2 regions of the Paenibacillus sp. FSL M7-0896 genome follow, and region 2 is predicted to be linked to the other one. Evidence: a T-box and tRNA genes for the amino acid it is inferred to sense, from the RefSeq annotation. Region 2 holds a T-box; the other holds one or more tRNA genes.
The links. A T-box is a leader RNA that pairs with one kind of tRNA and senses whether it is charged. The one in region 2 lies ahead of argS (arginine--tRNA ligase), so its partner is inferred to be a tRNA-Arg.

Region 1 (16,185 bases), 1.7 Mb from region 2:
AGGACAGCGTCCAAAGATCGTCGTGATGGGTGGCGGGACCGGACTCTCGGTGATGCTCCGGGGGCTGAAGGAGAAGCCGCTGGATATCACGGCGATCGTAACTGTCGCAGATGACGGGGGAAGCTCCGGGATTCTGCGCAGTGAGCTGCAGATGCCGCCGCCCGGGGATATCCGCAACGTACTTACGGCTATGGCTGACGTTGAGCCTCTGATGGCACAGATTATGAAGTACCGCTTTAGCAGCGGAGAAGGCTTAGCCGGGCATAGCCTGGGAAATCTGATTCTGGCTGCACTGACTGACATCTCCGGGGACTTCGTTACAGCAGTCCGGGAGCTTAGCCGGCTGTTCGCCGTTCGCGGCCGGGTGCTGCCTGCGGCCGGAGAGGCGGTAATCCTGCACGCCGAGATGGCGGATGGAACGCTGATTACCGGTGAATCCAAAATCCCGGAGGCGGGAGGCGTAATCAAGCGCGTATTTCTGGAGCCGGTGGATGTGGAGCCGCTGCCGGAGGCGCTGGAGGCTATCCGCAACGCAGATGCTATTCTGCTCGGTCCGGGCAGTCTGTATACCAGTATTCTGCCGAATCTGCTGGTGCCGAAGCTGGCAGAAGCCGTGGTAGCTTCCGAGGCCATTAAGATTTTTGTATGCAATGTAATGACCCAGCCGGGTGAGACGGATAATTACACGGTTAATGACCATCTACAGGCCGTATATGACCATATCGGGCTGCATCTGTTCGATTATGTGATCGTCAATGACGGGGAGATCCCGGAGCAGGTGCAGATCAAATACGCCGAGAAGGGTGCCCGTCCGGTACAGCTTGACCGTGAGGCCGTGGACGGCAACGGGTATAAGGTGATTGCTGACAAGCTGGTATTATTTAAAACCTATTTGCGGCATGATACAGATAAGCTCAGTCACCATATTTTCCAGCTGGTGAAGGATTGGATTGACAGAAAGAGTTAAATGAAAGAGGTGAGCCCCTTGTCTTTTGCGGCCCTTACCAAAAAAGAGCTGACGATGGTCGAGAGCCAGCCCTGCTGCGAGAAAGCGGAAATGTCAGCGCTGATCCGAATGAATGGTTCGGTGCAGCTTTCGAGCAAAAAGGTGGTTCTCGACATTTCGACGGAGAACGCCGCGATTGCAAGGCGGGTATATTCTTTGCTTAAGAAATATTACCAGGTCCATATCGAGCTGCTCGTGCGTAAAAAAATGCGTTTGAAGAAGAATAACGTCTATATTGTAAGAATCCCGAACCAGGTCCAGGAGATCCTGAAGGATCTGCGGATTGTCTCTGAGGGCTTTATTTTCACGGACGGGATTGATGAGGAGATTGTCGGCAAGAACTGCTGCAAGCGTGCCTATCTGCGAGGGGCCTTCATGGCCGGCGGTTCGGTCAATAACCCGGAGGGCTCTTCGTACCACTTGGAAATCGCTTCCATGTATGAGGAGCACTGCAAGGCGCTCGTTGAGTTGGCTGGTGAATTTCACCTGAATGCCCGCTGCATAGAACGCAAAAAAGGCTTCATCCTATACATCAAGGAAGGCGAGAAGATCATCGAGTTCCTCAGTCTGATCGGCGCCCATCAGGCGCTGTTCAAATTCGAGGATGTGCGGATCATGCGCGATATGCGCAACTCGGTCAACCGGATTGTGAACTGCGAAACGGCCAATCTGAACAAGACGATCAGTGCGGCGGTACGCCAGATTGAGAACATCAAGCTGCTGCAGCGCGAGGTGGGTCTGGAAAGCTTGCCGGATAAGCTGCGGGAGGTGGCCGAGATCAGACTGGCGCACCCGGATATTAACCTCAAGGAAGTCGGGGATATGCTGGGCGGGACGGTCAGTAAATCGGGTGTGAACCACCGTTTGCGCAAAATTGATGAGCTGGCGGACAAGGTCCGCGGCGGCTGATTATTTTTTTTCTAGTGCGGTATGCGTTATAATGATATAATATTATAAAATTAATGTGAAATTTTTGGGCAGATCTCAAATAGGGGGTAAGCGTTTCATGACAAAGCACCCGGTAGTTGTTCGGTTGAAGACGGGGCTCCATGCTCGGCCGGCAGCATTGTTTGTGCAAGAAGCTAATAAGTTTTCGTCGGAGATTTTCGTGGAAAAAGACGATAAAAAAGTGAACGCCAAGAGTATCATGGGCATTATGAGCCTTGCGATCAGTTCCGGTACGGAGATTCATATCAGCGCAGACGGTGCAGATGCGGAACAGGCTGTAACCGCTTTGACCAGTCTGGTAAGCAAGGAAGAGCTCGAGAATCAATAAATGCTACATGGTCTAACCAAAAGCCCTTAGGGGCTTTTTTTCATATCAGCTTTAGAGGATAAGGAGAGGTAAGCGGATGCAGATTCAAGACGGTGAAGTATCATTAGTTGAGCCTGCTGAGGCGCTCAGAGAGCCGTATTTAGCCTTTTATGAGGAGTGGAAGGCCAGCGGGGAGCCGTTTGTGCCCTGGGTAACAGAGATGGACCCGGCTGACTTTGGCGGTATGATTCAGACTCTTCACGGGTATGCTCGTGGTACAGATATACCGGACGGCTGGGTGAGCAGTTCAACCTTCTGGCTGGTGACCACGGACAAACGGGTAGTGGGGGCTGTGAACATCAGGCACCGGCTGACCGAAAGGTTGCTCCATTCTGGCGGGCATATCGGTTACGGCATCGTCCCTTCTGCACGCAGACAAGGCTATGCCAGTGAGCTTCTGAAGCAGGCTCTCCTGAAGGCCGCTGAACTGGGTATCGAGCAGGCACTCGTAGTCTGTGACTCCGTCAACACCGCATCGGAACGGACAATCCGCAGGAATGGCGGTATCGAGGATAGCGAATATATAGAGGAGGACGGAAATGTCATCCGCCGGTTCTGGATCGGGACGGGGAACAAATAAAAAATAAATATCGTACATCGCTCATGCAACTTTTACCATGCTGTCCCGTCTAGAGGGTAATAACACTTAAACGAATCGAAAGGGGATGGCAAGCATGAGAAAATGGGGTAAATCGATTGGATCAGTTCTGCTGGCAGCTAGCTTGATGATTGGAGGAATGGGGTTGAGCGGAGTGCTAAAGGGTCCTGAAAAGGCTTACGCCGACGAAGTACAGAAGAATGTGGTGAACGTGGTAGGCAAAGGCGAGCTGTCGATCAAACCGGATATCGCGTATCTCTCCATCGGCGTAACGACAACTGCCGAAACTGCGCAGGAAGCACAGAAAGGCACAGCCGCGAAGGTCTCCAAGCTGACCGCTTTGTTCAAGACCACTTGGGGCATTGCAGACAAAGACATTCAGAGCACCCAGTTCAACGTACAGCCTAACTACACTTACAGCGAGAAGGACGGCCAGAAGGTAAAAGGCTATAACGCCCAGCACACGCTAGAGGTCTCTTACCGGGATCTGACAAAGGTTGGACAATTGCTGGACGCTGCCTCTGCGGCTGGAGCGAACAACATCGGCAATGTGCGGTTTGCCATTGAAGATCCATCGGCCTTTGAAGCACAGGTAATCGAGAAGGCTATGCAGAATGCAGATGTCAAAGCAGCGGCTATTGCCAAAGCAGCCAAGCGCGGACTGGGTCAGGTAGTCACTGTCATTCAGAGCGATGACGGGAATCATCCGGTGGTCTACGCTGAAGCAGCCTCCATGCAAAAGATGTCCATGGATAACAATGCTGGCAGCTCCGTTGAGCCCGGGCAGGTTAAGGTCACTACCCAATTGAGTGTAACGTATGAACTGAAATAAACGTTTCGCAAGAGGCGCTTGCTCTGCTGTTATAAGCAGGGCAGGCGCTTTTTATAATTATATAAATGAATATATATGCATATGTGAGCTATCGAAAGCTCTCAATTTGTTTAAATTGAGGTGACAGGATCTTTAGATAATCACGGCAAACCTTAAGAAACTGTAAAGCGGATTGTAACATCCCCCGCTAGTTCTTTTACTATAATAGGAACAGTGATACGGAAGAACACACATCATGACTAATCATACCACCAGGTGGAAGGGGAAATAACAATGAATTCGAACTCTAAGAAATACATCAGCAAATGGGGTGCGGGAATGCTCGCCGCAGGAATCCTGCTGGGAGGAACAGGAATAATCCATGCAGGCATCACTGAGGCCGCTCCGGCAGCCGCTCAGGTCAAAGCCAAATCCTCATCTATAGTGCTGAAGGTTAACGGGAAAAGTACAGCCCAGACGGGCCTGCTCCAGGAAGGAAAGGTATGGGTGCCGGTAACCTTCCTGCGCGATGCGCTGGGGATGCCGCTCTCTTATGATAAAGCGGGGAAGACGTACACCATCGGGACAGGAACTGCTCAGACAAGGCTGACGATCAATGATTATGGCATTTCTGTTATGGTGAACAATTATTATGTCGGTGAAGGCAAGCAACTGAATAACCGGCTGTATGTTTCGTCTGAGCTGCTTAGCGATTACTTGGGCTACAAAGTAGACGGGGGCGCAGCAGCAGGACGGCTGAATGTTATGAAGAAAGTGCAGAATGCGGTAACCATCAAAACAGTGAGCTATGTGAAGGATCATAAGGATGCGCCTATCCGGCTGGATTATCCGCAGGTCAGCGGCCTGGCAAGTGCAGAAGCAGAGAAGGCAATCAATGATAAGATTAAGCAGACCGTTCTGAACTATGCGAAGGATGCTGAAGATCAAATCTCCAAGCGGTCGAAGGATGACCGGCCGTATGAATTCGAAGGCGGTTATGTGATCACGTATAACCAGGATGGCGTGCTCAGCCTAATCACCAATCAATACGGGTATACCGGCGGTGCCCATGGGATGACTTACCGCAATGCGTTCACCTTCTCGCTCAAAGACGGGAAACGTCTGTTGCTGGGCGATCTGTTCGGTGCCAACCCTAATTACAAGAAACAGCTCAATGCCAAGCTGGCCACCGAGATCAAAGCTAACGGAGGATATCTGGGCGGGTTCAATGGACTGAATACCGAGAAGTACTTCTATCTGAAAGATGGCAAAGCGGTGCTCTTCTTCCAGTTATACGAATACACGGCATATGCCGAGGGCTTCCCGGAATTCAACTTCAGCTTCAAGGAACTCCTGCCGGATGGAAGCAGTCCGTTCGCGGCGCTGAAATAATAAAATAATTATCCAGATGCCCTTGCATCTCTTCAGGGAGACTCAGGGGCATTCTTCATGCACAACCCTTCATTCATCCACGGCCTAATCAGCCTGCCCTGCCGTTACCACTTCACCCGGATAGTCATAAGCTATAGAAGGCAAGCAGCTTATAACGGGGAGGGGAAGGTTATGGTCTATGCTTATACAGCGATCGGGGATTCACTTACAACCGGCTTCGGGGCGCTGCCCGGGAACGGCTTCGTCCCCGTCTACCGCCGGATGGCGGAAGGGAGGCTGGGTACACCAGTGGTACCGGCGAATCTTGGCGTCAACGGTCTGACCACCGGGGGGCTGAAGCAACGGCTGAGGAGCTCGAATGTCTACCGGGCGGCGGTGAAGGATGCGCAGATCATTACGCTGTCCATTGGCGGCAACGACTTGATTAAGGCAGCCCGGGCAGCCGGGCCCCGGCCCGGTGAATTCCAGGGCTTACTGCAGCAGGCGCTTAGGGACTGCAAGCGTAACTACAGCGACATCATGGGTAGCCTGACACAGCTCAAAGCAGGTTCCCGCAGCCCCTACATCATCCGGATGGTAGGCCTGTATAATCCCTACCCACAGGTGAATGAAGCAACAGAGTGGGTGCGGGAGTTCAACCGCTATGCAGCAGGCTACAGCAGCAATAACGTAGGGTTTGCTTCGGTATACCATGAATTTGCCGGTAATGAGCGGGGGCTGCTGTTCCTGGACCATATTCACCCGAACGGCAGAGGCTACCGCGTAATTGCAGGCAAGCTGGATGCCCTTGGGTACGGGAGCTTAAGGTAGGCAGCAATGGCTGGGCATAAGAAAGAGGCTGTAACGGGACCGGACCGGTCTGTTACAGCCTCTTTGTGTATTCATTGGAGCAGGTACTTATACGCCTGTTGGCAGAGTCTTCTCAATTACCTTGTCCACGATACCGTATTCAGCAGCGTCTGCAGCGCTCATAAAGTAGTCGCGGTCAGTATCCTTCTCGATCTTCTCCAGCGGCTGGCCTGTACGCTCGGACAAGATGCGGTTCAGCTTCTCACGCAGCTTGATGATGCGGCGGGCGCGGATCTCGATATCCGAAGCCTGCCCCTGCGCACCGCCTAGCGGCTGGTGAATCATGATCTCGCTGTTCGGCAAGGCAAAGCGCTTGCCCTTGGCGCCGGCATTCAGCAGGAACGCTCCCATGGAAGCGGCCATACCTACACAGATGGTGGATACATCCGGCTTAATGTATTGCATTGTATCGAAGATGGCCATACCCGCTGTGATGGAACCGCCTGGGCTGTTCACATACAGGTGAATATCCTTATCCGGGTCCTCGGCAGCCAGGAAGAGCATTTGTGCGATGATGGAATTGGCAACCACGTCATTAACCTCCGTTCCAAGGAAAATGATGCGGTCCTTCAGCAGGCGGGAATAGATGTCATAAGCGCGCTCACCGCGGTTGCTCTGTTCTACTACCATAGGAATATAACTCACGTGGAAAACCTCCTTGAAATTGGTGCTTCGAATGTGTTCATTTTTTACTGTTACCGTATTAACCACATGATAAACAAATTCAAACAAAAAGTCAAAGAAAGTCAAACTTACTTTCAAAAAAAAGAGCCCTCAAGCGGCTCATTGGTTAAATATAATATAATCGGAACTAAATTATGTACAAGCTTGAAAAAAATGGCGCGCCCGCCAAGAATCGAACTTGGATCTCAGGCTTCGGAGGCCTACGTCATATCCATTGGACCACGGGCGCAACAGAAATTATTATAATATACTTCTCGGATAAAAGCAATGCGTATTAGGCATCCTGCGCAAAAATAGTTTTCTCTGCCTCCATTAATAGAGCCGGAAATGCGCCTCCTGCCAGCGGGCTGCCGAACAAGCCCATGTATAAGATGAAAGCGGGCTGAGAATTATAGTCTCGGAACACTTGCACTCGGCGTCAGTTTTGGGTAGAATATGGGTGGGACTTAAAAAGTTAACCCGGGACATTTTGAGACCACGAACAAGGGATAAGAGAAAGACGAAGTTGCAGGAGTGAAAGCATGCGTAATCTATTGGAAATCCAAAAGCAGCTTCTGCCTGATCTCATGGAAACCCTTAAGAGACGGTATACGATTCTACATCAGATCATGCTGTCCGATATTATTGGGCGCAGGACGTTAGCCGCATCGCTTGATATGACCGAGCGGGTGCTGCGCGCCGAGACGGATCTTCTGAAATCGCAGGGGCTCATTGAGATCGAGAGCGTCGGTATGCGCATTAGCGATGCCGGTCGCAGACTGCTTGACCTGCTGGAGCCGGTCGCCAAGAGCCTATTCGGCCTGGATGATCTGGAAGAGAAAATTCGTACAACGTACGGTCTCACCAAAGTCATTGTGGTACCTGGCGATTGTGAGACATCGCCGTTCACCAAGCGTGAGCTGGGGCGCGCAGGCTCCAAGGCACTGCTCAGCGTACTGCGCAGTGACGATACGATTGCCGTCACAGGCGGATCAACCCTGGCCGAGATGGCCGATCAACTGACCCCGCCGCTATCCCTTTCCTATAAGAACGCCTGGGTTGTTCCGGCGCGCGGAGGACTGGGAGAGAGCATGGAGATACAGGCCAACACCATTGCTTCAACCATGGCCAAACGGATTGGCGCCAATTACCGTCTGCTACATGTGCCCGATCTGCTTAGCGGAGACGCTTATCAGTCGCTTGCGCAGGACTCCAATATTGGAGAGATTGTACAAATTATCCGCAGATCGCGTATTATTGTACATGGAATAGGTGATGCCATTGAAATGACCCACCGCCGCAAGCTGGACTCCGGGACGATCTCAGAGATTCAGGGCGAGGGTGCTGTAGCCGAATCCTTCGGATACTATTTCAATGAGAATGGCGAAGTGGTTCACACTATGCTGACCATGGGGCTGCGCCTGGAAGACATTATCCGTACAGAAGTCGTTATCGGTATTGCCGGAGGCAAACGCAAGGCGAAGGCCATTCATGCGATGCTGCGGTTCGGTCAAGAGGATATTCTCGTCATCGACGAGGCGGCGGCTGTCGAAATCGGCAAGGAAATCGACACACAGCTACAAAAGGCCCTATAGATTCCATTAAATGGGGCGCGCGTAAAGGGTTTATGCATTATACTTAACATTGTTGTCTTGACGAGCCTCACGGCCTGTCTTGAATAAATAAAACGAACTCTAGGAGGAACTATTCAATGAGTGTAAAAGTTGGTATTAACGGTTTTGGACGTATTGGACGCCTTGCATTCCGCCGTATTCAAAATGTAGAAGGTATCGAAGTGGTAGCGATCAACGACTTGACTGACGCTAAGATGCTTGCTCATTTGCTTAAATATGATACAACTCAAGGTAAATTCCAAGGCGATGTTGAAGTGCATGACGGCTTCTTCAAAGTTAACGGTAAAGATGTAAAGGTTCTGGCGAACCGCAACCCTGAAGAACTTCCTTGGGGAGAGCTTGGCGTTGATATCGTTCTGGAATGTACTGGTTTCTTCACAACTAAAGAAGCCGCTGAGAAGCACCTTAAAGGCGGAGCTAAGAAAGTAGTTATTTCCGCTCCAGCTACAGGCGACATGAAAACTGTTGTGTACAACGTTAACGATGACATCCTTGACGGTTCCGAAACAGTAATCTCCGGCGCATCTTGCACAACGAACTGCCTGGCTCCAATGGCCAAAGTCCTGAACGACAAGTTCGGTATCATCGAAGGCCTGATGACTACGATCCACGCTTACACAGGTGACCAGAACACTCTTGATGCTCCACACGCAAAAGGCGACTTCAGACGCGCCCGCGCTGCTGCTGAGAACATCATCCCTAACACTACCGGTGCTGCTAAAGCCATCGGCCTGGTTATTCCAGAACTGAAGGGCAAACTTGACGGTGCAGCACAACGTGTGCCTGTAGCTACAGGTTCCCTGACTGAGCTGGTTACTGTTCTGGATAAGAGCGTAACTGTTGAAGAAATCAATGCAGCCATGAAGGAAGCTTCTGACCCAGAAACTTACGGCTACACTGAAGACGAAATCGTATCTTCCGACATCAAGGGTATGACTTTCGGTTCCCTGTTCGATGCAACTCAGACTAAAGTACTGACTGTTGGCGACAAACAGCTGGTTAAAACTGTTGCTTGGTATGACAATGAAATGTCCTACACTGCACAACTGGTTCGTACTTTGGAGAAATTCGCTAAGCTTGCTAAATAAGACCGATTTCATATAAGAAGTACAATAGAGCGGAAACAAGGAAAGTCTGTTTCCGCTCTTTCTAAATGAACTGGATTCGCGTGAAATGGCTTTGTGAAGGAACCAATTTTGGGTGTGGAGGAAATGTTAATCATGAACAAAAAAAGTGTCCGTGATGTAGAAGTAAAAGGCAAACGCGTATTCGTGCGTGTAGATTTCAATGTGCCAGTGGAAGACGGCAAGATCACTGATGATACCCGTATCCGCGAAACCCTTCCAACAATTAAATACCTGATTGAGAACGGTGCAAAGGTCATTCTGGCCAGCCATATGGGCCGTCCTAAAGGCGAATTCGTCGATTCCATGCGGTTGACTTCCGCTGCAGTCCGTTTGTCTGAATTGCTCGGCAAACCGGTAGCCAAGGCTGATGAGGCCATTGGCGAAGCTGTAAAAGCGAAAATCGCTGAACTGAACGATGGCGATGTGCTTGTGCTTGAGAATGTCCGTTTCTACAAAGGCGAAGAGAAGAATGATCCTGAACTGGCTAAGCAGTTCGCTGAACTGGCTGACCTGTTCGTCAATGACGCATTCGGCGCAGCTCACCGTGCCCATGCTTCGACAGAAGGAATCGCTCACTTCCTGCCGGCAGTATCCGGTCTTCTGATGGAGAAGGAATTGTCCGTTCTCGGCAAGGCGCTTTCTAACCCGGAACGTCCTTTCACGGCCATCATCGGCGGTTCCAAGGTGAAAGACAAGATTGACGTTATCGACAACCTGCTGAATCTGGCTGACAATGTACTGATTGGCGGCGGCCTCTCCTACACGTTCACCAAGGCTCAAGGTCACGAAATCGGTAAATCCCTGGTAGACAACGACAAGATTGATGCAGCGCTTGGATTCATCGAGAAGGCCAAGAAGCTGGGCAAGAACTTCGTGCTTCCGGTTGACGTTGTAGTCGCTGACAAGTTCGGTGCAGATGCCAACACCAAGATTGTAGATGCAACCGAGATCCCTGCAGACTGGGAAGGTCTGGACATCGGTCCTAAGACCCGTGAAATCTATGCCGATATTATCAAAAACTCCAAGCTGGTTGTATGGAATGGACCGATGGGCGTATTTGAAATCGACATCTTCGCTGAAGGTACCAAGGCTGTGGCTCAGGCTTGTGCTACTACCGAAGGCTACACTGTTATTGGCGGCGGCGATTCCGCTGCGGCTGCTGAGAAATTCCACCTCGCAGACCAGATGGATCACATCTCCACTGGCGGCGGCGCATCGCTCGAGTTCATGGAAGGTAAGGCTCTTCCAGGTGTAGAAGCACTGAACGACAAGTAATACCGAAGAGGGAGGCAATACATCACTATGAGTAGAACACCTATTATTGCAGGCAACTGGAAAATGTTCAAAACCGTTCCGGAAGCCGAAGGCTTCATCGCTGAAATCAAAGGCCAGGCGGAAGTGGCAGGCGTAGAGACTGTAATCTGCGCGCCATTCACGAACCTGCCTGCACTGGTTGCAGCGGTACAAGGCACTACCATCAAAATTGGTGCACAGAACCTGCACTTCGAAGATAACGGCGCTTATACAGGTGAGATCAGCGGCGTAATGCTGAAGGATCTTGGTGTAGAGTACGTTATTATCGGCCACTCGGAACGCCGTGCTTATTTCGGTGAAACGGACGAAATCGTCAACAAGAAGATGCATGCGGCCTTCCGTCACGGCATTACTCCAATTGTCTGCGTAGGCGAAAAGCTGGAAGAGCGCGAAGCTGACCAGACTAAGGACGTATGCAAGGTGCAGACTGAAGCGGCATTTGCCGGTCTTAGCGCAGAGCAGGCAGCAAGCGTAGTTATCGCTTATGAGCCGATCTGGGCGATTGGTACAGGTAAATCCTCCACTTCCCAGGATGCTAACGAAGTTATTGCTTATATCCGTACCCTTGTTAAAGGCCTGTACGATGAAGCAACGGCTAATGCAGTCCGTATCCAATACGGCGGCAGCGTGAAGCCTGAGAATGTAACGGAGTACATGAGTCAAAGCGACATCGACGGCGCTCTCGTCGGCGGTGCCAGCCTGCAGCCTGCTTCCTTCGTTTCACTCGTTGAGGGGGCGAAGTAAGAATGTCAGCTCCAAGACCTGTAGCACTGATTATCATGGACGGCTTCGGACTGCGGAACACGGATGAAGGCAACGCTGTTGCCCAAGCCAACAAGCCGAACTACGACCGTTACCTGAAGCAATATCCGAATACTACGCTTACCGCTTGCGGTGAAGCTGTAGGTCTGCCGGAAGGCCAAATGGGTAATTCTGAAGTAGGGCACCTTAACATTGGTGCCGGCCGGATTGTATATCAAGACCTGACCCGTATCGACAAGTCGATCCGTGACGGAGAATTCTTCGATAACGAGACGCTGGTGGCTGCCGTAAGAAGCGCTAAGTCAACCGGCAAAAAGCTTCACCTCTATGCACTGGTATCCGATGGCGGCGTACACAGCCACATCAATCACCTGTTCGCCATGCTCGATCTGGCCAAAAAAGAAGATCTGCATGAAGTCTATATTCATGCCTTCATGGATGGCCGTGACGTACCACCCGACAGTGGACAGAAGTTCATTCAGGATCTGGTCGCCAAGATTGAAGAGGTTGGCGTAGGTACGATTGCTACGGTATCCGGACGCTACTTCGCGATGGACCGTGACAAGCGCTGGGAACGTGTAGAGAAGGCTTATCGTGCAATGGTATATGGGGAAGGCCCTAAATATACCGATGCCCTTCAGGCCATCACTGCATCCTACCAGAATTCTGTGTTCGATGAATTCGTGGAGCCAAGTGTAATTGTGGACAGCCAGAACAACCCGGTAGCGACCGTGGAGAGCGGCGATTCCGTCATTTTCCTTAACTTCCGTCCTGACCGTGCCATTCAGCTGTCACAAGTGTTCACGAACTCGGATTTCCGCGGCTTCGACCGTGGTCCGAAGTTCCCGGAGAACCTGCATTTCGTATGTCTGACAACCTTCAGTGAGACGGTTCAAGGCTTCGTGGCTTACTCCCCGAAAAACCTGGACAACACGCTCGGTGAAGTGCTGGTTCAGCAGAACAAGAAGCAACTGCGTATTGCAGAGACCGAGAAGTATCCGCATGTAACCTTCTTCTTCAGCGGCGGACGCGATGAGGAGCTTCCAGGCGAGACCCGTATCCTGATCAACTCGCCGAAGGTGGCAACCTATGATATGAAGCCAGAGATGAGCGCTTACGAAGTGGCGGCGGCCTGCGTAGCGGAGATCGAGGCGGACAGACAGGATGCCATTATCCTGAACTTTGCTAACCCTGATATGGTAGGACACTCCGGCATGCTGGAGCCTACAATTAAGGCAGTCGAAGTAACGGACGAATGCGTAGGCAAGGTTGTGGATGCTTTAGTTGCCAAGGGCGGCGTTGCTATTATCATTGCCGACCACGGAAATGCTGATATGGTATTCGATGAGAACGGACGTCCGTTCACAGCCCATACCACCAACCCGGTACCGTTCATCGTCACCACTGAAGATGTAGTTCTGCGCGAAGCTGGTATTCTCGCAGATGTGGCACCGACAATCTTAGATCTGATGGGACTTCCGCAGCCTGCGGAAATGACCGGACAATCCATGATTGCCAGCCGCAAATAAGCAAGACACCCTGTTTGTGTAAACCCAAAACCATTGTATAAAAGGAGATTAAACTTACATGACTATTATTTCTGATGTGTATGCACGCGAAGTCCTTGACTCCCGTGGTAACCCTACTGTAGAGGTTGACGTATATCTGGAGTCCGGCGCAAAAGGCCGCGCTATCGTTCCTTCCGGCGCTTCCACTGGCGCTCATGAAGCTGTAGAGCTTCGTGACGGCGACAAATCCCGTTACATGGGCAAAGGCGTTCTGAAAGCTGTTGAGAACGTAAACGAAATTATCGCTCCAGAAGTAATCGGAATGGACGCTCTTGACCAAGTGGGCATCGACAAGCTGATGATCACTCTGGACGGAACTCCTAACAAAGGCAAGCTGGGCGCTAACGCAATCCTGGCTGTATCCATGGCCGTAGCTCGCGCTGCTGCAACTGCTCTGGACATTCCTTTGTATGTATACCTGGGCGGATTCAATGCCAAGACTCTTCCAGTACCAATGATGAACATCATCAACGGTGGTGAGCATGCCGATAACAACATCGACGTTCAAGAGTTCATGGTTCTTCCAGTAGGCGCTCCAAGCTTCAAGGAAGCACTGCGTACTGGTGCAGAAATCTTCCACAACCTGAAATCCGTACTGCAATCCAAAGGCCTGAACACAGCTGTTGGCGACGAAGGCGGCTTCGCACCGAACCTGGGTTCCAATGAAGAAGCGATCACTACAATCATCGAAGCGATCGAAAAAGCCGGTTACAAACCAGGCGTTGACGTATTCCTTGGTATGGACGTTGCTTCCACTGAGTTCTACAAAGACGGTAAATACACACTTGCAGGCGAAGGTAAATCTTACACTTCCGCTGAGTATGTTGACCTGCTGGCTTCATGGGTTGAGAAGTACCCAATCATCACTATCGAAGATGGTATGTCCGAAGATGACTGGGATGGCTGGAAATTGCTGACTGAAAAATTGGGCGATAAAGTCCAATTGGTTGGTGACGACCTGTTCGTTACGAACACTGAGCGTCTGGCAACAGGTATCGAAAAGGGTATCGGTAACTCCATCCTGGTTAAGGTTAACCAGATTGGTACACTGACTGAAACCTTCGATGCGATTGAAATGGCAAAACGTGCCGGCTACACAGCTGTAATCTCCCACCGTTCCGGTGAGTCCGAAGACAGCACTATCGCTGACATTGCTGTAGCTACCAACGCAGGCCAGATCAAGACTGGTGCTCCTTCCCGTACAGACCGTGTGGCTAAATACAACCAACTGCTTCGCATCGAAGACGAGCTGGGCGAATTGGCTCAATACAACGGCCTGAAATCCTTCTACAACCTCAAAAGATAATTTCTTTTGAATCTATAGATACAATGAGCCTGCCGGTTTCCGGCAGGCTTTTTTGATGTTGATATCCGCGATAGAGGGACAACATGAGATTTTCATAGTGTGATAGGGCAGGAATGCCGTCTGGAAGGTTGTATTCATTCTGTGGCTATGATAAAATAAAAATGCTGTTTATGAAACGGATATTCTAATTTAGCATAGATAGTGATGCTTGGACGTAGGAGGTGGAAGTGAATGGATATCTTTTTGAAAGTGGTGCTTCTGATTTTTGCCGTAGGTCTGATTGCGGTCGTTCTTCTGCAAAAAGGGAAAAGTGCAGGTCTTTCCGGTGCCATCTCCGGCGGTGCTGAGCATCTCTTCGGTAAAACAAAGGCGCGCGGTATGGAGCTTGTGCTGCAGCGTGTAACAGTTGGTCTGGCGGCAGGATTCTTCATCATGTCAATAGTTGTTGCCATTGTTGTTGAATAACTCGTCTACAGTAAGCCTTCGCTCTGTTCTGAATGGAATAGACGGGGGCTTTTTTGTATGCAGATTTAATATTGTGAACATCATAACAGGGATGCCCGGGATTGATTTCGTGTATACTAGGGTATGAAGTATATAAAGGTAAATTTTACTTGAAATGATTAGCTGTATAATAGGACAAGGCATACAGTATGCCAATGCATAGGAATGCAGCAGGAGGCTGAGGTAACGAACATGATAACACAGGAAATCTTACTTGATTTCATGCGGGAGACCGCTTATAAACCACTAACCTATGAAGAACTGGTAAGCCATTTCGCCACTCAGGATAGTGCCGATTTCAAAGCCTTTGAGGCTCTATTGATTGACCTGGAAAAGGACGGCCGGATCATATTGACCCGGGGTAGCCGTTATGGTGTGCCTGAGCGGATGGATTTGCTGCGCGGACGGCTGCAGGTTCATGCCAAGGGCTTTGCTTTTCTGATTCCCGATAACCGGGAGCACCCGGATGTGTATATCCACGCGAACGATCTGAAGGGTGCTATGAACGGCGATATCGTCTTGATCCGTATTACCTCTAAGAGCCCGTCCGGCGGGCGAATGGAAGGCGAAGTGGAACGGATTCTGATCAGAGGTGTGTCGCAGACGGTGGGTGTTTTCCAGAGCCTGGAGACCTATGGCTTCGTGCTGCCTGATGATAAGCGGATTAACCGGGATATTTTCATCCCAAGGGAGTCTTTCAAGGGTGCGGTTGACGGGGAAAAGGTGGTTGTCCGCATTGTGAGCTATCCGGAGGGCCGTGCTGCGGCTGAGGGTGAGATCATTGAGATCCTTGGCCATAAGGATGATCCGGGCGTGGATATTCTGTCGGTAATCCGTAAGCATCAGCTTCCGGAGGCTTTTCCGGCTGAGGTGATGACGGAAGCGGAGCAGGCGCCGGATTCGATCACAGATGAAGAGATTATCGAGCAGGGGCGGCGTGATCTGCGCGGGCTCAATATCGTAACGATTGACGGCGCAGATGCCAAGGATCTGGATGATGCGGTCAACGTTGAGCGTCTGGAGAATGGCCATTATAAGCTGGGCGTTCATATTGCTGATGTAGGCTATTATGTGCGTGAAGGCTCTGAGCTGGACAAGGAAGCCTATGACCGCGGATGCAGTGTGTACCTGGTGGACCGTGTCATTCCTATGCTTCCGCACCGGCTGTCGAACGGTATATGCAGCTTGAATCCGCAGGTTGACCGTCTGACGATGTCGTGTGAAATGGAATTCGACGAGCAGATGAAGGTCGTGAACCACGATGTCTTCACCAGTGTCATCCGTACGAAGGAGAGAATGACCTACTCTGATGTACGGAAGATTGTCGAGGATGAAG
Region 2 (16,185 bases):
GCTCAAAAACCATCCATTCCAAAGGAGCGATCTTAATACGCTCAATTTAGAACGGACCAATTGACTCTAAATTTACTGAATGCGGCCCAAATGAGCGAATGAGGTACATAAGTGCTCCTGAATTCACCAATAGTGAGGAAAATGAGCAAATGAGGGGCATTAGTGCCCCAGAATGTGCCGGAAGTGGGTGTCGAGCGGAAATGAGGGGCCCCAGAATGTGCCGGAAGTGGGTGTCGAGCGGAAATGAGGGGCACAAGTGTCCCAGAATGTGCCGGAAGTCGGCGTCGAACGGAAATGAGGGGCATTAGTGCCCCAGAATGTGCCGGAAGTCAGCGTCGAGCGGAAATGAGGGGCATTAATGCCCCTAGGAGTGGGCGGATGGAGAAGGGAGAGTTGCTGTGCAAGCTGCACGGACCCGCATAGGTTCTGCTCATTCATCCGCTAGAGTAATTGGTTCTTAAGAGGCTGAAGACTCAATGTGTCTACATCCGCTCCGGCTTAGGCAGACCGAGTACGTCGAGAGCTTCCCCCAGCGTATCGGTGAAGCTCCGGGTCAGCCACAGGCGGAAGGTGATGCTGGCTTCCCCGCCCTTAAGAATCGGGCAAGCCGAGTAGAAGTTACTGAACAACGACGCCAGGGAATAGGCATAGTTACAGATCGTATTCGGCGTAAGCTCCCGGCTTGCTGTATAGAGTGTGTCTTGCCACAAGCTGAGCTGTCTCAGCAGGGCAAGCTCAGCCGCTTCGAGCTGCGCCGGGAACAGCGGTACCCCGCCCACGCCGTACTCGCCAACACTGTACTCGCCAACGCCGTACTCGCCAACACCGTACTCGCCAACGCCAGACTCGTCAACGCCGGACCCGCCAACGTCAGAATCGCTAGCGCCGAACTCGCCCACACCGGACTCGCCAACGTCAGAATCGCTAGCGCCGAACTCGCCCACATCAGACTCGCCAACGTCAGAATCGCTAGCGCCAGACCCGCTAACACCGCTCTCGCCACCCGCCGCCGCGGCCTTACTAAGCACGCGCTGCGCCCGGGCATAGGCGTACATCAGGTAGACGCCGGTGTTGCCGGAGATTTCCATTGCCTGCTTGAAGTCGAACACAATCTCGGTGCCCAGATTGAAGCGCAGCAGGTAGTAACGGATGGCAGCGGTGGCGATGAGCCGGCTGGACAGACCGTTTTTGTCCGAACGGGTGGATTCAATCATGTCTTCCATGAGCCGGACGAGCTCCGTTACCTTAATGCCGATTCCCTGGCGCCCGGACATGGCGTAGGAGCTTTTGCCGCTGGAGGTATCAATGCCCAGACCGGCCGCAGAAGCGGGACTCAGCGAAACTACCCCATAGCTGACATGATGCAGCGCGTCTGCCTGCGCACCGAATCCCAGTGCCTGGAGCGCCTGCTTGACCATCAGCTGCGGATATTCCTGCCGGTAATCGATGACGTTCACGACCTGGTCCGCCCGTCCAAAAGGCAGAGCCTGTCCGCTCAAGCCGGTCGTCCACAGTCCGCTCTGAAATTCGCTGTAGCTAAAGTCCTTCTCCAGCAGTCCGAACTTCCACAGATGATAGGCAATGTCCTTGGCGGTATAGGTCAAAATTCCGTTCGAGCGCACCAGCACCTTATCCTTCTGATGCTCCTCCAGCGTGTCTGGTGTAGCGTCTTCAGCGGGTTGCTTCAGAATCCAGCAGCCTGCCAGCTTGCCTTCGGTCTCCTGCACGAATATCTCCGTCTGCGACAGCAGCTCGAACGCCGAAGCCCAGAAGCCCTCCTTCAGAATGCTGCTCTCCCACACCAGCAGATCGTAGTCAATGCCGAACCCCCGCATCTCCTCCACATGCTCTTTCACGATCTGCCCGGCGACGAGGTTGCCAATCCAGGCAGTGTTGCCGTGGCCTTCCTCCAGCGCATGAAGAATCTCAGTTCGCTTCTGTACCATCTCCGGCTGCTGCGCATACGTTTTGTTAATCTCGGCATAGATGTCCCAGCAGTAGTCTCCGAACCGGACATGGGCTCCCGCCAGCGGAACATTCAGCAGACCGGCTACGGTATCTGCCAGCTGATTGCCGAGATCATCCACATAGTTGTGCACCTCAACGGTATGGCCGGTCGCCCGCAGTACCCTCACCAGCGCGTCCCCGATACATGAGTTTCTCAGGTGTCCAATGTGCATACTTTTATTCGGGTTGACCGAGGTATGCTCTACAATCACTTTCGACCCTCCTGCATGCTGGGGCAGCGTGAAACTCCCCTTCGACCGTGCCCAGGCCTGCCAATCCAGATACATATTAATAAACCCCGGACCGGCGACCTCGGTTCTCAGCACCAGTCCGTGAACAGAGCCCGAAGCTTCAAGCTCGGCAACGATCAGCCCGGCGATAGCCAGTGGAGCTTTGCGCAGGGGGCGGGCCAGCTGCATGGCGATATTGCTTGAATAATCCCCGTGGTCGGCACTCGCCGGCTGCTCCAGGGCAACATTTACTTCAGCGATGGCGGGCACGCCCAGGGTTAGCGCGATTTTGTGAACAGACTGCTTCAAGCTCTCTTGGATTAGCTCACTTAGCATTGGCATGAATAACAACCTCCTGAATAATATAACGACAAAAAAAGCCTTCATCTCCTAAGAGACGAGGCTTGTGCGCTCGCGGTACCACTCTCGTTGCTGAGCCTTACACGGTTCAGCCACCTTACAGGTTAACGGTCCTCGGCCGGGGCTTCCTACTCTAAGGTTCAGAAGTCCATCTCACGGGTGCGTTTCATGGTTCTAATCTGTACCGGCTTCCACTAACCCGGCTCGCTGGAGACTAGATATAAGACCATTACTCTCCCGGTCATCGATTCAATATGGGTTTGTATCAGTATAGCGAATTTCCGAAAGAAAGCAAGAGCAGATTACCGTGCAACAGGAGTCCTCCGGTTAAGAATTACTCGTCATTGGGCGCTCCTGTCAGGTTCTTGATGTCTGTTGAACCATAAATCAGCAGCACTATTACAATGACCAGCAGGAGTCCACCGGCAAATCCCTCTCCGTCAAAACTGTCCATAGCCCCGTCCCTCACTTTCACTTGCGTATGTGTTCAGGTGTTTTCGGCTTTCTTTTTCAAAGCGGCCATGATCTCGTTCAGCGTAAGGCTGCTGTTGTTATCGAGAAAGCTGACCAGCTTATCGACATTGTCATTGCTCAAATCACTTAAGGTTTTATATTTGCCCACCAGACTGACGAACATGGATGCGTCCGTGTACATCTGGATGGAGTCTACTTTCAGCTTGCCGGTCAACAGAAGTGCAGCTACAGCAAATTCAAGCCCCTTAGGTGTCTGGGTTTTGGAGCTGGACGGTGTTTTTTTGGCGGCGGGCTTCTTTCCTTTTCCTGGAGGGGGCATGGGAGTCCCTTCTTCCGTTCGGCGTTCGTATGCAGAAAGCGCGGCCCATGGGCGGTCTTTCCTTATTCAAGGATATGCGTGCCTGTGGTCATTGGTGAATAGGCTCAGGCCTGTGTCCACACCGTTACAGGAAAGTCCGAATATGAATATATCGTACTTTGACACTAGAACTTCAAGGGAGGACGAGACAGGATGGCGATTTTGTCAACAGGACCGATAGAGAACAATGCCGTTTCGGGAGTCAGACCTACGCAGACGGTGACGGTAAGAATAGTGAAGCGGAGTGCCCCGGGCAGCGCTACTATTAGTATTCAAGGGTATGTGCTGGGCACCACAAGAACGCTGTATGTCAGTGAGGTGATTGAGGTTGCTCCGAATCAAGTGGTAACCCGGGATTATTTTGCCGATCTGAATGCTTATGAATTTGTGTTCATCACTGGAGAAGTAGACGAAGATGAGCTCGGAATATCCGTGTGGGGCAAGACATCAACCGGCCAGCTGGTGAATGCACACCGTGTAGTGACGCATGAGAAATTAAGCTCAGACGTATAGAGGGTTAGGGTATTATTCTGGACTTGCCAGTTGTAAAATGAAACAGGGACCTTTCAGAGCTACTCGCTCAGAAGGTCCCTGTTTATATTGCGAATAGAGCAGAACGGGCTACAACAGGTTGTTCAACTCAGATCGAGAGGATTTCACGTATATCATGCTCGCTCAGGCTCGACAACGCCTCCTGCCCCGGCTGGATCACCTCGTCAATCAGGTTTTTCTTTTTCTGCTGCAGCTCGTACATTTTATCCTCCACCGTACCCTGGGCTACCAGGCGGATGACCTGGACGATCTTTTTCTGCCCGATCCGGTGGGCGCGGTCGGCGGCCTGCTGTTCGACCGCAGGGTTCCACCACAGGTCATAGAGAATGACCGTATCGGCGCCGGTCAGGTTGAGGCCGGTGCCGCCCGCCTTCAGCGAGATCAGGAACAGGTCGCGCTCGCCTTCATTGAAGCGGCTGCACAGCTCAACCCGCTGGGAGGCCGGGGTCTGTCCGTCGAGATAGAAATGCGTAATCCCCAGCAGCGCCAGTTCACGACTGATCATGCCGAGCATTTGCGTGAACTGCGAGAAGATCAGCATCCGTTTGCCGGAGCTCCGGCATTCGTCGATAATCTCCAGTAGCTGCTCGAATTTGCCGGAGCCTCCTGTGTACCCGTCCACGAACAGGGCGGGATGGCAGCACAGCTGGCGCAGCCGGGTCAGTCCGGCCAGCACCTTGAGCCGGCCGTTCCCGAAGCTGTCGCTGTCCAGATGCTTAAGCGCTTCTTTGCGCAATCTGGCCAGGTAGGCAACATAGAGCCGTTTCTGCTCCGGCAGCAGCTCGGAGGCCTGGAGGGACTCGATTTTGTCCGGCAGCTCCTTCAGCACATCGCTCTTCAGGCGGCGCAGCAGGAAGGGGCGGGCGCGCCTGGCGACCGTCTCCCGGGGAAGGTCATGGAACGCCTTCTTTCCGGGGAACAGTCCAGGGAAAACGACACTGAAGATCGACCACAGGTCCTCCAGCGCATTCTCCACCGGCGTACCGGTCAGCGCAAAGCGGTAGCGGGCCTGAAGCAATCTGACCGCCTGCGAAGTCTGGGTCTCATGATTCTTGATCATCTGCGCTTCATCCAGAATGAGCGTATGGAACGACTGCTTGGCATACTCATCCACATCTCTGCGCAGCAGCGGGTACGAGGTGATGATGACATCATGCCCGGCCGTGTTCCGCACGGTCCGGCTGCGCTCACCAGAGTTGCCGTCAGCAATGACTGCCTTAATCTCCGGGGCGAAGCGCTTCAGCTCATTGAGCCAGTTATAGACTAGGGAAGCAGGGGCAACCACCAGCGCAGGTACGCCGCTCTTCCGGATGTCCTCCAGCTCAGAGAGCAGGAAGGTGATGCTCTGCAATGTTTTGCCAAGGCCCATATCATCCGCCAGAATCCCGCCGAAGCGGTAATGGGCCAGCGTCCTCATCCACTGGAAGCCGTACTGCTGGTAATCCCGCAGCACAGGAGCCAGACTCTCCGGCACTGGGAAGTCCAGGTTTTCGGGACTCGCCATGTTGGCCAGCAGCCGCCGGAAGGAGCGTCCGGTCTCGATGGTCTGCCCCTGGAAGGTACCTGCATGGAGATGGAGGGCACGGACCAGCGGCAATGAGAACTCCGTACTCCGGATATCCACGCTGCGGACGCCGAGCTCGTTCATCAGCGCGATAATCTCCTGGAACTCAGCGGTATCCAGCGGGAGCAGAGCTCCGTCCTTGAGCCGGTGATATTTACGTTTTTCCTGGAGAGATTTCAGGACCGCGGTAATGTCATTCTCCGTGATGCCCTCCATGGCGAACTTGAAGTCCAGCCAGTCGGTCTTCTCGTTCCAGCTCAGGCTGACCTTGGGCGCTGCATGCTCCGTAAGCACCCGCTCCTTGACCGCAGTGGTCGTATAGACCTGAAGCAGCGGTTCCAAGAGCGGGATGGTATGGTGCAGGAAGTCGAATTCCCCGTCCTCGTCACGCATGATATATCCGCTCTCCGTCCGCGAGAAGGACTCATGGGCCATCAGGTCCAGAATCCGCCGCTCCGCTTCCCCGTCCCGCATCAGAATGACCTCGCTGCTCCGCTCATGCGCCTTCTCCTCCAGCGGATTGATGACAATCCCGTCGTACTGGAATTCCAGCCCGGCCAGCAGCCGGTCCCTTACCCGGTCCAGGTAGAGTCTGGCGTGTAGCCGGGTCTGGACGATCCGGTCCGCGATGGCGTCGGCAATGCTTACTCTGCCCAGCTTCTTCAGGCCGGGTATGACCCTGTCCATGAAGGGCTCCATCTGCTCAGGCGCAATCGCCAGGCTATCCCGCCGGCTGCTGCTGAGCATCCGCTTCAGCTCTGCGAGACGCCCGCATTCCTGCGCCGGGAGCTTCAGCAGCCTGCCTTCGGTCAAGACCAGCCCATAGCTCTCCAGAATCGTAAGCTGCTCAAGCCCCCGGACATCCAGCCGGTAGCCCTCCTCCTGTGCCTGGTCGAACTGGAAGCTGAGCGGCAGCGGCTCCTCCGAGACCGACAAGCGGTCAAGTTGAAGCTGTCCATGCTGAAGGCGTACGGCAGGCGCGGCTTCTAGCAGGGGGTACAGACTCTTCCAGAAAAAAGGGGCCACCGGCAGCAGCCGGTCATTTCCCGGATGGCTGGAGCTGGCAGCATACGGATTGTTGAGGCTGTTGTAGACTTTCTCATTCTGCATGATCTCAATCAGCTTCAGCAGGACCTCATTATCTTCCTTGGAGAAGCTGTGCAGGGCGGGGTCATAGCTGAAGTGCGCTGTGAACTCAAAAGGCTCACCCCGGCGAACCTGCTCCAGAAAAGGTCTGATCTTCTGCGCGATATAGAGGCGCTTGGGGCCCAGCTTCACTTCGATTCCAAGCATCGTGCTGCTGTAACCGAAGCTGAAGGGCCGGCAGATGAACTCGACCTGGAGCGGTGTCCGCAGGTCGATATACGTGCCGGCACCGCTTGGCAGCTGCCGCCCTCCGGTGAATATTCCGAGCATGCTGTTCACCAGCTGCCGGTCTGCGCTTCGCTCCTTGTGGTCTGCCCCGGAGAGGGGAGAGCTGCCTTGCACGAGCGGCAGACTGCCGTCCCTTGCGGGATAAGTCTCCTCTGCATCTGCCTGCATATCCGCAGCCTGTTCAGCTCCGGCCGCCCGGCTGCGGTAGAGGACCGCCACCAGCGCCGCCGCAATATGCTTGCAGAAGGGGCCGCCGCGATAGTAAGCCGGGCAGGTGCATTCCCCCTGCACATCTCCGTCACTGTCGATAATCAGCGCGATCTCATGGCTCTCCAGCCCATGGACCTCAGCGCGGTATTTGGAATATTCGTCTTCCTCGTTATGCTCCGTATAGACAAGATCCACCTTATGGGCATGATAATAAACCGCTCCCTGGTCAAAAGCAGCATTGCCGCACAGCAGCTTGATTACCCGTTCCGGCACCTGATAACCCACGTATACTCACTTCCTTTTATTGCTTCTGTCTAAGCCACCCCCACGGGGGATATTGTACTTAAAGATTATCCATTCCCGCCGATCCCGTGCAGAATGAAGCTTATCGTCTGTTCAATCTCTGCCTCATCATTCCAGTCCTGCTCCGGCATCAGCACCAGCCGGGTCAGCAGGTATCCGGCAATCGCGGAGATGGTAAAGCGGATAATCGCAGGAGTGGGCGCATCAATCACTTCACCTTCCGCTTTGAAGTGCTCGGTAATTGCAGTGACACGCGCCAGAACCTGCTCGAAGATATTCTCGGTCAGCTGCTCCTTCAGCGCAGGCTGGAAGGGGATCTCCTGAATGAGAATTTTGACGATTTTCAGATTCCTGCGGACGAACGCCAGCCGGTTCACCATGAAGGCCTTAAGGAAGGCTTCGTAGCTCTCGAACGGCACATCCAGCACACCGCTGAAGTTGCGCAGCACGAACGGGGCGATCATCCGGCTCATGGTGGGCACAACGATGGCGAGCAGCAGATCTTTTTTGGTCCGGTAATAACGGAAGATCGTGCCTTCGGCCACGCCGGCCTTCTGGGCAATCTCACTGGTGGCGGCCGCGGAGAATCCCTTCTCTGCAAAAACATCAATCGCCGCCCGCAGAATGGACAGCTGCTTGGGCGTGACCTGCTCCTTCTCGCTGAGGTCCAGCAGCTCCTGGACCCACTGGTCTTGCTCCAGCTGCCCCTGATCGGCAGCAGGGTTATTCTCCATCAATAGAACCTCCAGACTCTTGCAGTTCCTCCTAGTGTACCATAGCCTGTTCACCCTTTACATTCTGCGGTGCTTGCGCAGAGCCAGTACATTCAGCAGCATGAACAGGAGGGAGAAGCCGATCAGCATGAACACATCCCCGGCGATATTACTCCAGCCTCTGCCGCGTACCATGATATCCATCAGTGCCTCTGAGCCGTAGTAGATAGGGGTGGCGAGTCCAATGCGCTGGAGCCAGAGCGGCAGGGTATCCAGCGGGAATAATCCGCTCAGGAAGATCTGCGGCACAATGACCAGGGGGATGAACTGGATCATCTGCAGCTCATTGGCGGCGAATGCCGAGAGCAGGGTGCCGAGGGTCAGCGCCGACATCGACAGCAGCAGCGTCATCAGCAGCACGTAGCCGAAGCTGCCCGTCATCATAATCCCCAGCACCTGGATGGAGAACCAGGAGATCAGCAGGGCCTGGAAGATGGTGAAGATGCCGAAGCCGCACACATATCCGGTGACGATCTCCCAGCGCTTCAGCGGGGTGGAGAGCAGACGCTCCAGTGTGCCCGTGGTCCGTTCGCGCAGGAAGGAGACACCGGCAATCAGGAAGACAAAGAAGAACACGAACACCCCGATCATAATCGGGCCGAAGCGGTCGATCGTCTTCATATCCTCCGCGCCGTAGAGGTAGCTGATCTGCGGCTGGAGCTGCCCGCCGCCCGGAGCTTGCGGCCGGAGGCTCTGCGCAGCTTCCTGGAGCGCCATGATCACAGCGCGGTTAGCCGCCGGATTGCTGCCTTCAAGGACAACAGCAGGAGCGTCTCCCTTCATTGTAAGGAGAGCATCGATGGCTCCCGCCTTCAGGGCGGCCTGCCCGGATGCTTCATCAGCATAGCTGGTAACCTCAGCCTGCTCGGCTTCCAGCGCTGAACTGAACACTGCCGCGCCGCCGGAGACGCCGATCCTAGGCTCATAAGCATCGCTGCCGAACACCAGGCTCATCAGGCTAAGCACCAGCAGGGGAGCGATGAACATCAGCGCCATGGTTCTCCGGTCATGGATGAACTGCTGCAGAATTCTCAGGGTAATCGCCCGGATTCTCATCGGCGTACACCTCCATAGCAGAGGAAGGCTTCCTCAATGCTGGCGGTGCCGGTAGCCTGAAGCAGTCCGGCCGGGGTATCAGCCGCCAGCAGCACGCCGTCCCGGATCATCGCCAGCCGGTCACATTTCTCCGCCTCATCCATCACATGTGTGGTCAGCACAATCGTCGTTCCTTTGCGGTTCAGCGCCTTCAGCTCCTTCCAGATAGACTGGCGCAGCACCGGATCGATGCCGACGGTCGGTTCATCCAGCAGCAGCAGCGGCGGCTCGTGCAGCAGGGCAATCGCCAGGGACAGCCGGCGCTTCATGCCGCCGGAATATTGGTCCACCCGCTTCCGCAGATGCTCCTGCAGATTCACCAGCTCCATCACATCCCCGATCCGCCGTGTGCGGTTGCCGCCCTTCAAGCCATACAGAGCAGCGAAGAACTCCAGATTCTCCTTGGCGCTAAGCTCGGTATACAAGGCATCCGACTGGGCCATATATCCGATCTGCTGGAGCATGGCAAGCTTCGGCATCCGCACCCCCAGCACGGTGACCTCACCGGAGGTTACCTCGTCTATGCCCGTAAGCAGCTTGACCAGCGTGGTTTTGCCGGAGCCGGATGGCCCCAGAATCCCAAAGGTCTCTGCCTGATTCACCTGAAGCGTAATATCCTTCAACACTGTTTTATCACCAAAAGCCCGGTTCACATGAGTAACCGCAATGACAGGCTTCCCCTCATCCATACCAATCTCCTCCATTCGCCATAATAATGAGTGAGCGCTCACTCATTATACTAATGATTCCCTGCTCAAAAGTAAATAAAATTGTAAGGATTATCCGTTACTCCTGCTCTTGATCCGGGTAATAAAAGGGACATCCTATGGTTACCGGCATCCTGAAACCCAATTCACTAAAGGCGGTGGAATTATGGCAGGACATAAGCTGCTCCTTCCTCTGGCAGCTCTGCTGGCTGCGGCTGGACTTAGCGGCTGCGGCGATGCGGACAAGTCCGGCAGTGGCGGACGGTTTCATACCTTGGCAGACGAGAAGACGGAGGCAAGGCAATATTTGCCGGAGGATCTGCCGATTCCCGAAGGGGCAGGCATTACTTTTACCCAAGGTGAGCAGTCAGAGGGGAAGAAATCCTCCATGCTGGTCTATCAGACGAAGGAGAGTATGGCCGCTCTTGGAACTACATATCAGAAGTATGTAAGAGAGAAGGAGCTGGAACTCGGTACAGAGATTGTCGACAGCCATAACCTGCTGATTAACGGCAAAGTGAACGGCTCTTATTCGTATTCTATTATTGGCAGTCCCTTGGAATCAGAGCGCGGCGGGAACGAGATTATCGTGACGTGGATTGTGAATTAACACAGGATTTACAATAGGCCGGTCCGGGAGGGTTCCCGGGCGGGTCTTCTTTGGTTTGGGCTTGTAATTATTTTTACAGTTAATATTTCCATAACATTCCTGCGCAACAGAATTGACACTCGTAGACGAAAATAACATTAGCAGTTACCTATAGGAAAAGGGTGAATCTAATTGAAGAATAGTAAATGGATCGGCGCGGCTCTGGCTTCTGCACTTCTCGTAACAGGGGGAGCTGTTAGTGTTCTGGCCACAAGCAGCCAAGTAAGTGCCGCAGCTGTGAACACAGCAGCCGTAGAGGGCAGCATGTCCTGGAGCATCAACGGTACGCCGGTTACACTCAGCACAATTAACAGCGGCGGATACAAGCTCTATTCATTGAGCCAGGTAGCCGCAGAGCTGGGAGCAGGACTTGTGCACGGCAGCAGCGGAATCCAGCTGAATGACAGCAAAGGTCTACATAGTGTGCAGCTCCAGCCTGGCGTAAAAAGCTATCAGGTGGATGGCGAAGCCCTGGAATTCACAGTGGCCCCGGTTGTACGTAACGGCAAAACGTATGTGGAGCTGACGAAGCTGGTTACGGCGCTTGGCGGTGAGCTTGCGGCCGATGCCCACACGATTCTGAGCTTTGCCCGGCCCGCCGGTTCATTTGATACCCTTCACTGGAGCGCTGACGGAAGCCTGATTGCGAATAGAAGCGACGCGGAATCCACCCTGCTCTATAAATTCACCCAGACTCCAGGCAACTATGATCTGTTCTCTTCCAGCGAAGGCGCGGTGGATTTCGCAGTCTCCGCTGACCAGCAGTGGGGCGCATTCAGCGATGAGACCGGCCAGCTGAAGCTGATCAACCTGTCCACCGGCTTAATCAGTCCGCTCGGCAAGGACACCAGCGTGAAGACAGATATCGTGTGGTCCAGTGACGGCAAGACGCTCTATTTCGTCCAGGGCGACAAGCAGGAGAAGCTGGCACAGATTTCAGTAGAGACCGGAGAGATCAAGGCTCTGCTTGAAGATAAAGTGGAGAACAAATCGGAGCTTCGCATATCGGCAGACGGCAAAAGTGCAGTATACATCGTCAACATCACCGGTACCGCGAAGAATGATGCTGACAGCACAGAAGATTCACTTACCGTAGACTTCAGCAAGGCCGGAGAACAGCTCTATAAGCTGGATCTTACGACCAAAGGTGCTAAGCCGGCAGCCTTGACTACTACGCCTGACAACAAGCTGTATCCTGAGATTCTGGCTGGCGGCAGCGTGAGCTACCTGAGTGCGGATGCAGACGGCAATGCCGCTAACACGCTGAAGCTGATCACAGCAGACGGTAAAAGCACAGATGTCACCCTCGGTGCAGAGGTGAACTGGTCCACAGGCGTTAGCACGGGCCTCGTTGTCTCCGGGACTACAGCGGACGGCAGCACGGTAATTTACTCTATTGCAGGCAGTGCAGCTCCGGTTGAACTGTACCGGACAACTGAAGATGTATCGGAAGTGGCGGTATCGGCAGACGGCAGCAAGCTGGCTATTATAAGCGACGGCAAGGTACTGGTCATTCAGAACGGCAAAGCGCTGCAATTGTCAGTCTCACCGGAAGCTGCTAATTAATTACAACATTTATCGGCGCACACCGCCGGGAGGAGAATTCAGACATGAAGATGTTCAAAAAATTCACAGTTACAGCACTTACCGCGGTGATCGCGGTTACCGCATCCTTTGCAGGGGCAGCCGCAGCAGCGGACAGCCTCAAGGGTAAAATCACCGTTAACGGTTCTACGGCCCTGCTTCCGCTGACGCTGCAGGCCGCTAAGGAATTCCAGAAGCTTCACCCTAAAGTAAAGATCGCCGCTTCCGGCAAGGGCTCCGTGACTGGACCGCAGGCCGTGAAGAAGGGGATTGCCGATATCGGAGCCTGCGACTGGGATGCCAGCATTGATGTTCCGGGCTTCAAGGCCTTTGACGGACAGGTGGCGAATAAGGTCGCTGTGATTCCTTTTGCAACCATCGTTAATAAGAATGTCGGAGTAGACAACCTGACTACAGAGCAGCTCAAAGGCATCTACGCCGGGAAAATCACCAACTGGAAAGAGGTCGGCGGATCGGACGCGAATATCGTAGTGATCACCCGTGCCTTCGGCTCCGGTACGCGCGTTAACTATCAGGCCAAAGCGCTGGGCGGCGGAGACATCGTGAAGAAAGAGAAGAACTACAAGGAAACCGGCTCCAGCGGCGACATGAAAACAGCTGTAGGTACAACGCCTAACGCTATCGGCTACATCGACCTTGTCTATGTAACGGGCGGCGATATCAAGGCTGTGAAATTCAACGGTGTGGAAGCTAACACGGATAACGTAATCAACGGCTCGTACAAGATCTGGGCTTACGGCTACTACATGACGAAGGGCCAGCCGACCGGCGCGACCAAAGAATTCATCGAATATGTACAGAGCAAGAAGTTCCAGCAGGGCTCGCTTAAGAAGCTTAAGTTCATTCCAATCTCTGCGATGCAATCCTAAGATTCTTGAACCAAGCAAGCACAATAGATGGATAGGTAACAGCGGCCAGCTCCGGGATATACGGGGTTGGCCTCTTACAGGAGGGAAAGTATGGGGGCACCGGTTCATGGCCTGACAGCAAAGACACAGACAAGCCTAGAGGAAGTTAAACGTAACACCAAGCGGCACCGCAGACATCTGCTGGGCAACAGCATCTCCCGTTATTATTTTTTATTCAGCATCCTTGCGCTCTGTCTTGTGCTGGGACTAGTTATTGTATTCATCGGCAAAACGGCGCTGCTGCTCTTCACCCGCATCTCCCCGCAGGACTTCTTCTTCTCGTTCAACTGGACGCCGGAAGAGGATGCCTTCGGCGCCGCCGCCTTCATCGTAAATACATTGTCACTTACCGCGCTGACCCTGGTCATTGCCGTGCCCATCTCGGTCGGGATGGCTGTGCTCTGTGCGGAGATTGCCCCGAATTGGCTGAAGAGCTTCATCCGTCCGGTGCTTGATCTGCTGGTCGGTATTCCTTCTATTGTATACGGCTATCTGGGCTTGACCGTGCTGCTGCCCTTCCTGCGCAGAGTCAGCGGAGAAGGTCTCGGGGACGGACTGCTTGCAGCCGCACTCGTGCTGGCATTGATGGTGCTGCCGACCATCTGCCGGATCAGCGATGATGCGATTGTCTCTGTTCCGCGCAAATACCGCGATGCTGCATATGCGCTCGGCTCGACCCGCTTGCAGGTCATTATGCGCGTCGTTCTGCCCGCGGCCAGCCGGGGCATTATCTCGGCGGTGATTCTTGGCATGACCCGCGCAGTCGGGGAGACCATGGCGGTGGTGATGGTCATCGGCAATACGCCGCAGCTGGCAAAAAGCCTGTTCGCACCCACCTCGGTGCTGACCAGTAATATCGTGATGCAGATCTCCAACGTGGAGTTCGACTCCACCTGGAACTATTCCCTGCATATGATGGCCTTCCTGCTGCTGCTGATCTCGTTTGTACTCATTCTGATTATCCGGCTCCTGGGCCGCAAACGGAGGGACGCCTGATGAACGGATTCACGCGCACACGCCATACAGCCAGAGCCCAGCGGCGCAATAAACTGGCGACCATCGGCTTCTATACGCTGGGTGTTCTGGTCATGCTGCTAATCTTCTGGCTGCTGTTCACTATTCTAAGCAAAGGCTTGCCTTCGCTCAGACTGGACTTCCTGCTCAAGCAGCCGGAGGAGATCGATCCCGGCGGCGGGATTGGTCCCGTCCTGTTCAACTCCTTCTATATCCTGTTCATCTCGCTCCTGATCTCCGTTCCCATCGGGATCGGGGCAGGGATCTATATGGCGGAGTACGCGCCGGATAATGCCTTCACGGGTGCGCTGCGCATCTGCGTGGAATCCCTGTCCTCGGTGCCGTCCATCGTGTTCGGCCTGCTGGGCCTGGCGATCTTCGCCGAATATTTCGGCGTCGGCCTGACGATCCTCGGCGGGGGTGTCAGCCTGGCGCTGCTGAATCTGCCGATGCTGGCCCGCGTCACGGAGGAAGCAGTGCGAGCGGTCCCCGGCGAGATCCGAGAAGCCGGCTACGCCCTCGGCATGACGAAATTCCATGTCATCCGCAAGGTCGTCGTGCCAGTAGCCCTTCCGGCCATCGTCACAGGCGTCTGCCTGGTGGCCGGCCGCGCCTTCGGGGAGTCGGCGGTCATTATCCTGACCGCCGGGCTCAGCACCTCCGGCGAGATGTGGGACTTCAACCTTTTCTCACCGGGCGAGACGCTGGCTGTGCATCTGTGGTACGTGCAGTCTGAGGCCATCGTCGAGGATGCGCGGCAAATCGCGGATAAGTCTGCCGCTGTGCTGGTCTTTGTCGTGCTGCTGATCAACTTTATGTTCCGCTTCCCGCTGTGGCTGGGCAACCGCCGCCGGGGGCGTTGAGAGGGATGCGGATGCGCGGATTCACGCTATCGCTATAACCCTGTAAGAACAGGCTGCTCTGCTATGGAAGTTTCATGGCGGGCAGCCTGTTTGCTATGAAGGGGTTGGAGCTTCTGAGTGCTCCGGGAAGCGCTGAAACTCACCTCTAAATTTCCTGTTTCCCGGCCCTGATATGGTATAATTCGACTATAAAATACGTGCAGTCTGGACTAGCCTGTGCCCATTATAAAGGACAAGGAGGCAGAACGCTGTGAGTACGCAGAAGAAGAGTCGCCGTAAGCCGAACCGGAAGCAGACGACCGAGTATCCCTTGAATACACCGCTGCCAAGGCCGGAGCTGCTAGCCATTCTGCAGGCAGCCGATGAGATTATCGCCGCCGGAGGGCGTACGCTTTTGGCCAAGATCCTGAAGGGCTCGAAGGAGACGAAGCTGCTTGAACTCGGCTTGGATCACATTCCCGCCTATGGCTTCTACCGCGAACTGACGATGGAGCAGACCATGGAGAAGGTGGACGTCCTCATTGAGGCCGGTTACCTGAAGACCGAGCTGTCCGGGAAGCTTCCCATGATCGAATTCACCGTCTACGGCTGGACCGTCCGGCGGGAGCGGGCGACGGAGGAGCTGCTGCGGGAGTGGGAGAACTGGCTGGACCAAGGGATCACGCCGGTCAGTATGGAGTATCTGAAGGACCGGAACCGGGGGATGATTCTGATGTTCCTGTTCAAAATCCTTTGTTCCGGTGACCGGAAATACATTCCTTTTTTACAGCAATGGCAGCCCATAGAGTTCAGGAAGGTACAGGCTGAGATCAGGCAGGTAATAGCAGACCTGAATGAGCGCGAACGGCTGGTGGAGATGGAGTGGCATGAGCTGCTGCGGGAACGTGCGCAATCACTGATTGTACGTTCGCGCGATCCCGTTATACTTGTGTGTCAGGAATGCGACGGTCCGTTTGTATTCGATCACCTTGATTTTAGCTGCTACCGGGCAGATGGCATTTACTTTCCGGAGAAGTGTCCCGATTGCCTGCATCAGGAGGAGTCCTTGCATGAATAGGCTTGAACTGCGAACGAAGGTACGCCATGTGGTCAATGAAATCGTTTCGGAGAAGGGTTTCGTAAGTCCCCTGGATGTATTC

Region 1: it encodes a tRNA-Arg, which carries the amino acid that the T-box ahead of argS (arginine--tRNA ligase) is inferred to sense. The anticodon was not compared.

What each region holds. Positions count from the first base shown of each region.
Region 1 covers NZ_CP150250.1:7,521,552-7,537,736, forward strand. The annotation lists gene MKY12_RS32820 (YvcK family protein) at 26-967, shown strand; gene whiA (DNA-binding protein WhiA) at 986-1,915, shown strand; gene MKY12_RS32830 (HPr family phosphocarrier protein) at 2,013-2,282, shown strand; gene MKY12_RS32835 (GNAT family N-acetyltransferase) at 2,359-2,901, shown strand; gene MKY12_RS32840 (SIMPL domain-containing protein) at 2,996-3,751, shown strand; gene MKY12_RS32845 (DUF4163 domain-containing protein) at 4,025-5,122, shown strand; gene MKY12_RS32850 (GDSL-type esterase/lipase family protein) at 5,180-5,932, shown strand; gene clpP (ATP-dependent Clp endopeptidase proteolytic subunit ClpP) at 6,020-6,616, opposite strand; tRNA gene MKY12_RS32860 (tRNA-Arg) at 6,810-6,884, opposite strand; gene MKY12_RS32865 (sugar-binding domain-containing protein) at 7,177-8,229, shown strand; gene gap (type I glyceraldehyde-3-phosphate dehydrogenase) at 8,346-9,356, shown strand; gene MKY12_RS32875 (phosphoglycerate kinase) at 9,489-10,670, shown strand; gene tpiA (triose-phosphate isomerase) at 10,698-11,453, shown strand; gene gpmI (2,3-bisphosphoglycerate-independent phosphoglycerate mutase) at 11,456-13,000, shown strand; gene eno (phosphopyruvate hydratase) at 13,059-14,345, shown strand; gene secG (preprotein translocase subunit SecG) at 14,577-14,810, shown strand; gene rnr (ribonuclease R) at 15,042-16,185, shown strand, end outside.
Region 2 covers NZ_CP150250.1:5,796,656-5,812,840, reverse strand. The annotation lists gene argS (arginine--tRNA ligase) at 483-2,573, opposite strand; T-box leader at 2,628-2,851, opposite strand; gene MKY12_RS25000 (hypothetical protein) at 2,932-3,072, opposite strand; gene MKY12_RS24995 (hypothetical protein) at 3,085-3,390, opposite strand; gene MKY12_RS24990 (hypothetical protein) at 3,583-3,942, shown strand; gene MKY12_RS24985 (SNF2 helicase associated domain-containing protein) at 4,070-7,414, opposite strand; gene MKY12_RS24980 (helix-turn-helix domain-containing protein) at 7,480-8,166, opposite strand; gene MKY12_RS24975 (ABC transporter permease) at 8,224-9,261, opposite strand; gene MKY12_RS24970 (ABC transporter ATP-binding protein) at 9,258-9,989, opposite strand; gene MKY12_RS24965 (hypothetical protein) at 10,174-10,617, shown strand; gene MKY12_RS24960 (stalk domain-containing protein) at 10,789-12,222, shown strand; gene MKY12_RS24955 (phosphate ABC transporter substrate-binding protein) at 12,267-13,130, shown strand; gene pstC (phosphate ABC transporter permease subunit PstC) at 13,221-14,165, shown strand; gene pstA (phosphate ABC transporter permease PstA) at 14,165-15,046, shown strand; gene MKY12_RS24940 (RQC-minor-1 family DNA-binding protein) at 15,297-16,103, shown strand; gene MKY12_RS24935 (hypothetical protein) at 16,096-16,185, shown strand, end outside.